Regions from separate parts of the Caecibacter sp. AF58-12pH5A genome, predicted to be linked through region 2. Evidence: riboswitches for the same ligand, from Rfam matches in the RefSeq annotation. Region 2 holds a riboswitch; the other holds the start of a gene.
What was found. Region 2 has a riboswitch for S-adenosylmethionine ahead of metK (methionine adenosyltransferase). Riboswitches for the same ligand answer to the same signal wherever they lie in the genome.

Region 1 (4,882 bases), on a different contig from region 2:
TCAAAAAAGGGCTCCTGTTTTGCATAGCCTTCCCTGGGGGGAAGGTACGCGAGGCGCAGCCTCGTGGGGAAGAGGCGAAATGAGCCGCCATAAAGGTGATAGACAAAGCGGGGAGAGTCCGCGAGGCGCAGCCTCGGGGGAGAGAGGGAAACGGTACAACCATAACGTGGATAGACAAAAAGGGGAAGGTACCCGTTGCGCAAGTAATGGGGGAAAGAGGCGTAACGCCCCCGTGCGGGCGTTACGCCGTCACTACTCCATGCGTGAAAAAAATTCACGCATGGAGCCAATCCCGTGCGCGTGTTACGCCGTCACTACTTAATGCGTGAAAAAATTTCACGCATTAAGCCGATCCCGTGTGCGGGCGTTACGGCCTAATCACTCCGAGCTTGAAAGAATTTCAAGCCCGGAGCCAACGGGACAACCATAACGTTAATTAATCACTAATCGACGGAAAACCGAAGCACCCATAACGCCCACATCCCTTGAAACCTACGAAAAAAATTGATACAATACACATGAGGAACTGAACTACCTAGCATCTTCAGTGGAAGGTACTGTGGTAGAGGCACCTCTATAGGAAAAACTGTAGAAAAGGAGTCTATGCAGTATGGTGGCTTTGGAGAAAGCTACTGCTGCATAGGCTCTTTTTGTATTTTCAGCAGATTAAAAAATTCTCTCGATTTTCTCTTTTTCATAAGCAAAACAAAAATTCCTCACACCCATCAGCCCATTGAACTCCCAAAAAAGCTCTCACGCCAGCCCTTCATAACACCCAATCCGCCTTGTACACGGACTTGTCCTTATCCAACTACGCTGGAAAATGACACGTTCCTGCAATATACGCAGAAAATCTTCCTGCGTGTCATGCGCTGCAGTTCATCGCTCGTGTTACGGCAGGACAATTCCTTTAGAAATGACGGAAACTGCGAGGCCTTTCTTCGTGTGGCAAGGGCAACACATTCATAGAATTACAACGACGCCACGCTTCACGAGGGCGTTTTTTTCTTTTTCAGATAGGGAAATACATGTATATCCCACACGGACATGATAGAAATTTGTACAACTATACCTGTACCGTTGCAGAAAGCTAAATGCTGTTATTCCTAGGTCGCTAGTCATAAAAAAGCCTGATTATAGGCCTTTATGAAGTACGTGAAAAAAGTTTCAACTTTTAGAACTTTATTCTAAAATCCCTCTTGACAAGACGCAACGCATAGTGTACCATAACCGTAAACATTGCAATGTTTGCTTCACCAATTCAAAAAAGAAAATTCTGCTGAGGGGCAGAAGAGGGGTATTAATCATGACTTACGTAAAAAATTACATCATGTGTTGTTGTTGTAGCTCCTAGTGTGCTGATACAACAAGAACCGTATCAAAACTGAATTGCACACAAATCATCCAGAGCAGCTGAAGGACTGGCCTTATGACGCTGCGGCAACCTCCTGTGAGGGCAGGAAGGTGCCAATTCCAGCAGGATCTAATACCTGACAGATGAGTAGGGGTTAAGTGCATGGCATATGCGCGTACTATCTGTCTGGGTAGTGCGCTTTTTTTTACAAACAATCATAAAAAGATAGGGGTGTTTTCGTATATGGCACAGGGGACATATACAGAGGCTGCGCATCGTTCCAGCCTCTTAAGCAGTGAAGATTGGTGGGCCGTGTGGCTCGGGTTATTTATATCCGTACTCGGCTCTAGCCAGATTTTAGGTATTAACGTATTAGGCTGGGTGCCATCCTTTGGCGTCTGGATCGATCCGCTTCAAGCCGTCAAGGCCAATTCGGGGGAATTTGCCTGGCTCGGCGGACTGGGCTCCGTAGTGGCAGCCTACCTTTTCGTCTTAGCCGTTACGACCATTGGGGCCTACTTCATGGGGACAAAAGTAAAGAAATTCGCCCTCGGCCTGACCGTCATTTACTGGATTACTATTATTTCCAACATTATTGGCAACTACGCCTACTTGGCCGCTACGCCGAACAAGCGCGAAGCCTTCCAGATTCCCTGGTCCTTGAGCTTGGGCGAACTGGGCTTCGTCGTGGCTCTCTTAGCCGGACTCATTATTGGCAACTTCTTTCCTAAGATTTCCCGTTTTCTTTCAGACGCCGCCAAGCCGGAATGGTACATCAAGACCGGCATCGTCATCCTTGGCATGAACATCGGCATCCAGACCATCAGCGCCATGAGCCTGGCCAGTACGGTCATCATCCGTGGCATGTGCGCCGTCGTCGAAGCCTACCTCATTTACTGGCCTGTGGTTTACTTCATTGCCCGTAAGTTCTTTCACTTTACGCCTGAATGGGCAGCACCGATGGCGTCAGGCATTTCCATCTGCGGCGTCGCCGCAGCCATTGCTACAGGCAGTGCAATCCGGGTCCGGCAAATCGTACCGACCATCCTGGCTTCCGTCATTATCGTTTTCGTCGCCGTAGAGCTTTTGGTCCTGCCCTTTGCGGCAGCCTTCTTCCTTTCCGGAGAACCTATGGTAGCCGGCTCGTGGCTCGGCCTGGTCGTCAAGAGTGATGGCGGTGCCGTCGCCTCCGGTGCCATTGCGGACACACTGATCCGCAACGCAGCCCTGCAGCAATACGGCGTGAACTACCAGGAAGGCTGGATCCTCATGGCCACGACAACATCAAAGGTCTTCATCGATGTCTTCATCGGCGTCTGGTCCTTCATCCTCGCCGTCGTCTGGTCCGTCTACCACCTCAACAGCCGCACGGCTCAGGGCGGTAGCGCACACGTATCAAAACGGGAAATTTGGGAACGCTTCCCGAAATTCATCATCGGCTTCGTTGCCGCCTTGGTCCTCATGTTTGCCGCCGGCTATGTCTTCCCGGACATCGTCTCTGCAGCTAAAGCAGGCGCCGGCCAGGCCAACCTCCTGCGCAGCATCTTCTTCGGCCTTTGCTTTTTCTCCATTGGCCTCGTCACCAACGTACGTAAGCTCTGGCACGCAGGCCTGGGCCGCGTCGTCGGCGTCTATGCCATTGCGCTCGTAGGCTTCATCATCTGGGTCGGCCTCATCATTTCCTGGATTTTCTATCACGGCATCGTACCGCCAACTGTTTAAGCAAGAGGGGACACATTTCGTAGTATCAACATATCGTAGATTTTAGAGGGGGAATTACACATGGCAGCAGAACGCTTAGCAACAGCAGACGAATATTATTATAAACATCAGAACAACGAAATCAGCGTAGAACGGAACCGCGCAGAAATGGACCTGGACGAAGACGAATACTTTCCCTTGCAGCCCATTGAAAAGAAACTTTGCGCGTACTCCTTTGGCCCGGGCATCGTCCTCATGGCCGCATTCATCCTGGCCTTTGAAGTAATCTAAGCTTCACCCGGGAAAAGAACGAGGAATTTTAAAAGAGCCTGTGCACACCAGCTTCGGGGGAAGCTCGTAGTGCATAGGCTCCTTTTACATTTTCAGGCAATCAAAACATTTCTTCCCTAGCTTTGATCTTTTCCACATAGGCAGCTGCTTAGCACTGTGCCGATGAATATATCCATGACCGCCATATCGGCCGCCCTGTGCCTGGTCACCATGGGAAAACTGAACGGCGTTCGCGAAGGCACTATCGTAGCAGCCTTCCTCGTAGGCTATATCATTCGCGTATATCATGGCCTATTTACTCAATGGGAACAGGTTATCCTGCCGAAAAAGGCGTATCAGTAAAACAAATAGCAGGGAAATTTGTGAAAAAGTTAATAGAATTATAATCTAATTTTAATAATAGGAAGAAAACCTATGCTATAATAAGAGAACAAGAAGCCGTCTTTGACGAACTAGTATCCTAGTGCCCCCCACACTAGAGATTCACAAAGGCGAACGAAACTAGTACCCACTTGCGTTCGCAGGCAAAGACAACTTCTTAATTTTATCTGTGTATTCGTCCTAAAAGCGAAAACAGGGACTATAAACAGGCTGAAAACATTACATCACAAAAAATGCTAATCTGGGAAGGCGTGCAGCTCAAGCCTACGAACGGGAAGTAAACCAGCAGCACGTGCAAGAAAATGTATGGAAGTTCGTCAGCCTCTTTCTATGAACTGAATTTTAAGCTAAAGGACAACACAAAATCCTCTACTGGGGAACAAGCACCTGCATCCCACGCAGGTGCTTTTCCTTTTTTTATCGCGGCATATATCTAAAGAATACATTAACATTTCTAAATAAAATCAATAACAACTATCCTTTAGTAATTATTATGGTATAATAGAATTGCAGGAACAAACGGTTGAACCCAATCGCTTGCCCCAGATCTCACGCAATTAAATAATTACTATATATGTATTATATAAAGGCAGGTGGACACACATGGTCCAAAAAATGATGGCAAAACTCAAAGAAGCCTTTTCCCCAGAAGACACAATCACAGAAATCAAGTGGTACCAAATGATGGACCTCTGGCTCCAATGCACAGACATGCCACTCAAACAATACTTCGACACAAACAGCCTAAAACTAATAGACGAAAAAATTGAAGTCCTCACAGCCCTAAGAAACGGCGCCACCATCTCAGACATCCCGAACTACTACAACATCCTGGAACTCTATCCCAAAAGCCATACATGAAAGCAATGCTTTCCCCGGCGCTAGTCCGGGGAGAGTACCCGCTTTGCGGGGGAGAGAGGACCCATAGGGCTCATAGGGGCCGATACAGAAAAATTCACGACAAAGGCTTTCTCCACACAGCGGAGAAAGCCTTTATTCGTATCCATACCATAAACAAAAAATGAACTGCATAAACTCTGATTTAGAAAACCTATCAATTGTCACAGAACCTGCTATAATATGTCACACAAGGGACACAGAAGCCCCAAATTTAGAACCCATTCAAACGAGAAAGCAGGTGGCAGTATGCTGCAA
Region 2 (4,882 bases):
TGCAGGTCGAGCATTTCAATGATGCCGGCCGGACGCAGGTCGAAGTGTTTGTTGATCAATTTGGTAATGACATCGTTTTCCACTTTGCCAGTGCCAAAGGTTTCTACGTGAATGGAAACCGGGCGGGCTACGCCGATGGCATAAGCGAGCTGGATTTCTACTTTGTCAGCCAGGCCGGCAGCGACGATGTTTTTCGCTACGTAACGGGCTGCATAGGCTGCCGAACGGTCAACCTTTGTGGGATCCTTACCGGAGAAGCAGCCGCCGCCATGACGGGCCATGCCACCGTACGTATCGACGATGATCTTGCGGCCTGTCAGGCCCGAGTCGCCCTGCGGGCCGCCGATAACGAAACGGCCTGTCGGGTTGATGTAGAGCTTCGTCTTTTCATCGAAGAGGCCTTCCGGCAGAATCGGTTTAATGACGTGTTCGAGGAGATCCTTTTCGATCTGTTCCCGTGTTACTTCCGGGCTGTGCTGTGCCGAAATGACAATCGTATCGATGCGGACCGGTTTGCCATCTTCGTATTCTACGGTTACCTGCGTCTTGCCATCGGGACGAAGGTACGGCAGTGTGCCGTCTTTACGTACCTGTGCCAGGCGGCGTGCCAGGCGGTGTGCCAAGGAAATAGGCAACGGCATGTATTCCGGTGTTTCGTTCGAAGCATAGCCAAACATCATGCCCTGGTCACCGGCACCGATCGTATCGAATTTATCCTTTTCCCCTTCTTTAGCTTCCAGTGCTTCGTCTACGCCCATGGCAATATCGGAAGACTGTTCGTCCAGGGAGACAAGGATGCCGCACGTATCGCAGTCAAAACCATACTTTGCGCGGGTGTAGCCAATGTCGCGGATCGTTTCGCGGACGATGTGCGGAATATCGACGTAGCAGGTCGTAGAAATTTCCCCTACGACATGTACCATGCCGGTCGTAACGAGGGTTTCGCACGCTACGCGGGCGTTTTTGTCTTTAGCCAGAATTGCGTCGAGAATGCTGTCGGAAATCTGGTCGGCCATCTTGTCGGGATGACCTTCGGTAACGGATTCAGATGTAAAGAATTCGCGGTCTTTAGCCATTTGGTGGTTCCTCCTTTAAGTACTCTATATGCTGTCAGTGTTCATGTAGTTCCGTAAAAAAAAGCCCCTCAAAAGAGGGGCTTTTACACACCCATCTTCCAGTAGTTGCTACTGTTGGATTTAGCACCTTTCACGTGTATGAAGGTTGCTGCGGCATCACAGGGCCAATCCCTCCGCCGTCTCTTGATGGAACTATATTCTGTTTGACTTGTATTAGTATAAACGAAAGAGGACTAAAATGCAAGTACTTCGCATTAAAAAAGTAAACGCCTCTATTTGTCTTCCTGAGCTGCACATTTAGCAGCAACGAGCTTGGCAGCCCGGTCGACGATAATTTCAGCCAGTTCGAACTTGGTCATTTGCTGCAGCTCTTCCATCGTACCATCTGGGAAGAGAAGCGTGCCAATGTTCGTATCGCCTTGGAAGCCTGCACCCTTGACGCTGACGTCGTTGGCAACGAGCATATCCAGGTTCTTCTTTTTCAGCTTACCCTGGCCATAGGCGAGGACGTTCGTCGTTTCTGCAGCAAAGCCGACGAGGACCTGGTGCGTCTTGCGCTGGCCCAGGCCATAGAGAATGTCCGGGTTCTTTTCCAGGTTGATCGTCAATACGTCGTCGTTTTTCTTGATTTTATCCTTAGCCGGCGCAGCCGAACGGTAGTCCGCCACAGCCGCTGCCTTAACGACCAGATCGCAGTCGTCATAGTAGGCATCGACAGCTTCTTTCATGTCCCGCGTGCTGTTCACGTCAATACGGCGGCTTACACCGGCCGGTGTCGTCAGGTTATCTGTAGAGCCACAGATCAATGTTACATCGGCGCCAGCCAGGACGGCAGCCTTGGCAATGGCAAAGCCCATGCGGCCGCTGGAATGGTTGCCAATAAAGCGGACCGGATCGATCGGTTCCCGCGTACCACCGGCCGTAACGATGACCTTGCGGCCCTTGAGAGCCGTACCCATGCAAGCCACCAGTTCAATCTGGTCGACGATGGCTTCCGGTTCAGGCAGACGGCCTACGCCAATAATGCCACAGGCCAAATGGCCGCTGGCCGGTTCCATAATATGGTAGCCAAATTTCTTCAATTTAGCCATATTTTCCTGCACGATAGGATTGAGGTACATATTGCTGTTCATAGCCGGCACAAAGAGCACCGGTGCCTTCGTAGCCATAATCGTCGTTGTCAGCATATCATCGGCAATGCCGCCTGCGACCTTGCCCAGGACGTTGGCCGTAGCCGGCGCGACGACAAAGAGGTCGGCCCAGCGAGCCAAGGCGATGTGTTCTACGTTGAATTCCTGGACTTCGTCAAACATGTGAACCGCCACAGGATTGCCCGTTATGTTGCGCAGTGTCAGGGGCGTAATGAATTTTGTCGCGCTTTCCGTCATGATGCACTTGACCTCTGCGCCGCGGTGACCTAGGAGGCTGGCAATCTGGGCTGCCTTAAAGGCCGAAATGCCGCCGGTAATGCCGAGGACAATTCGTTTGTGTTCCAGAAGCATGGCAGAGCCCTCCTTATTTGATGCCCGATTTCGGCGCTTCGTAGGTAATCTTGCCCTGATCGATTTCTTCCATCGCAATGGAGACGACTTTCGTCGTTTCTACGTCTACGAGGGGTTCGTCACCGTCTACGAGCTGGCGTGCCCGTTTAGCAGCCAGGGTAACGAGGGTATATTTGCTGTCTACGTGTTTCATGAGCGATTCGAGGGTCGGTTTAATCAACATAATGGCATCTCTCCTATTTTTTGTATAAATCTCGGACAGTCGCAATCTTTTGGGCATTACGCGACGTCTTCAGTGCTTCGGCCGTCAAAATGGCCGAGGCCTGGTCAATGGCGACCTGCAGGTCGTCGTTGACGATGAGGTAATCGTATTTTTCAATCCACGCCAGCTCGTCACTGGCTTTGGCCAAACGGCCGCAAATGGTTTCTTCTGCATCCGTATGACGGCTGCGCAGACGGTTGGCTAGTACGTCCATGCTCGGCGGTACAATGTAAATCAACAAGGCCTGGGGATAGCGCTGGCGTACCTGCATAGCCCCTTGGATGTCGATTTCCAGCATCACGTGGTGGCCCTTTTCGAGCTGGTCAAAGACGTATTTCTTCGGTGTACCGTAGTAGTGGTCATAGACCTTGGCGTGTTCGAGAAAGGCATCTTCTGCGAGCAGCTCTTCAAAATGGGGATTATCTGTAAAGAAATAATTCACGCCGTCCGTTTCTCCCGGCCGGGGATCACGGGTAGTCATGGAAATGGAGTACTCTATTTGGGGAAAGCTCTGGCGCAGGGCGTCACAGACCGTTCCTTTACCGGCACCTGACGGGCCCGATACGACGATGAGCAATCCGGGATCTTGCATACTATTACTTCCTTTCTTCTTCATCCTGCAGTTCCTCTATTTCTATCTCAGTGTCTGCCACTGCATCCTCGCCGACAGGCACAATGCGATGGGCAATGGTTTCCGGCTGCAGGGCCGAGAGTATGACCTGGCTGTTGTCCATAATGAGGACAGACCGGGTCTTGCGGCCAAAGGTGGCGTCGATGAGCGTATTCCGTTCCCGTGCTTCCTGCATGAGGCGCTTAATCGGCGCCGATTCGGGGCTGATAATCGCTACGACCTTTTCACCCATGACCATATTGCCAAAACCGATATTCAGCAGGTTGAAATTCATATGGCTCACCTACTCTATGTTTTGTACCTGTTCACGAATCTTTTCAATTTCGTTTTTCAGCTGCAGGACCGCTTCCGTTACGGCCAGGTCCTGGGCCTTGGAACCGATGGTATTCGTTTCACGGTTCATTTCCTGAATGAGAAAATCGAGCTTCCGCCCTACGGCGTCGTGTTCTTCCAAAAAGCCCTTTAACTGGACGACGTGGCTGCGGAAACGGACGATTTCTTCCGTAAAATCGACTTTGTCAGCATAAATAGCTACTTCTTCGAGAAGGCGGTCCTGATCCGGCACGCTGGACGCTTTTTCAAAGAGAGAAACAATGCGCCGGCGCAGCCGTTCTTCATACTGCCGTAAAATACTATCGCGGCGGCTGGCAATGGATTCGATGAGCTCCGACATCTTAGCCGCACGGCGCAAGAGATCGATACTGATCTGTTTGCCTTCTGCTTCGCGCATGGCCGTCATGCCTTCCAGTGCCTTTTGCAGGCTTTCTTCAAAAATGGGACGACAGGCATCGATATCGACGACGGGCTGTTCCTGAATGAACCAATCGGAATTCAGGGAAATGATTTCCGATAAGCGCGGCGGTTCGTGATCAAAGAGTTTATCCTTCGCTTCGGCTACTGCCTGACGGCAGGCAGCGAGAGCCGCATAATCAATACGCACTTGCGGAGCCTGGGTTTCCAGTTCCTGAACCGTGACAAAGACATCGACTTTGCCGCGAAGCAGTACGTCCTTGATGCCCTTGCGGATGACGTCTTCGAGCGCCAAATAGGCATGAGGCATACGGATATTCAATTCCAAAAAGCGCTGATTAACGGAACGCATTTCAATAGTCACCGATAAGGTACCATTGCTCGCCGTGCCAGCGCCAAAACCGGTCATACTTCGCACAATTTACGACCTCCTTTTGTTCGTGTTCTTACTCAATGCTTTATTATACGGCAAATAGCGCTCTTTTTCTAGTCCATACGCCGACTTTTGTCGCCATACGTGAAAAAGAATGCCTCTTGTTTCTCTTATGAGGCTTACTGCTTTTTGTTGTACCGCGTCCACGCATCGGCAATGGCAGCGAATTCGTCCAACGAGAACGTTTCGCCCCGCCGCGAGCCTTCAATGCCGCAATCGGCCAGAATA

Region 1: it holds a riboswitch for S-adenosylmethionine, as region 2 does, so the genes downstream of both, PGX44_RS08460 (putative sulfate exporter family transporter) here and metK (methionine adenosyltransferase) in region 2, are expected to answer to the same signal.

What each region holds. Positions count from the first base shown of each region.
Region 1 covers NZ_JAQDBC010000017.1:1,503-6,384, reverse strand. Annotated here, with positions in the region: SAM riboswitch class I at 1,398-1,504, shown strand; gene PGX44_RS08460 (putative sulfate exporter family transporter) at 1,598-3,076, shown strand; gene PGX44_RS08455 (hypothetical protein) at 3,137-3,346, shown strand; gene PGX44_RS08450 (DUF6198 family protein) at 3,521-3,688, shown strand; gene PGX44_RS08445 (hypothetical protein) at 4,343-4,588, shown strand; gene PGX44_RS08440 (hypothetical protein) at 4,874-4,882, shown strand, end outside.
Region 2 covers NZ_JAQDBC010000011.1:30,466-35,347, reverse strand. Annotated here, with positions in the region: gene metK (methionine adenosyltransferase) at 1-1,076, opposite strand, end outside; SAM riboswitch class I at 1,165-1,269, opposite strand; gene coaBC (bifunctional phosphopantothenoylcysteine decarboxylase/phosphopantothenate--cysteine ligase CoaBC) at 1,349-2,578, opposite strand; gene rpoZ (DNA-directed RNA polymerase subunit omega) at 2,592-2,801, opposite strand; gene gmk (guanylate kinase) at 2,815-3,432, opposite strand; gene remA (extracellular matrix/biofilm regulator RemA) at 3,437-3,745, opposite strand; gene PGX44_RS06765 (YicC/YloC family endoribonuclease) at 3,755-4,630, opposite strand; gene rsmA (16S rRNA (adenine(1518)-N(6)/adenine(1519)-N(6))-dimethyltransferase RsmA) at 4,774-4,882, opposite strand, start outside.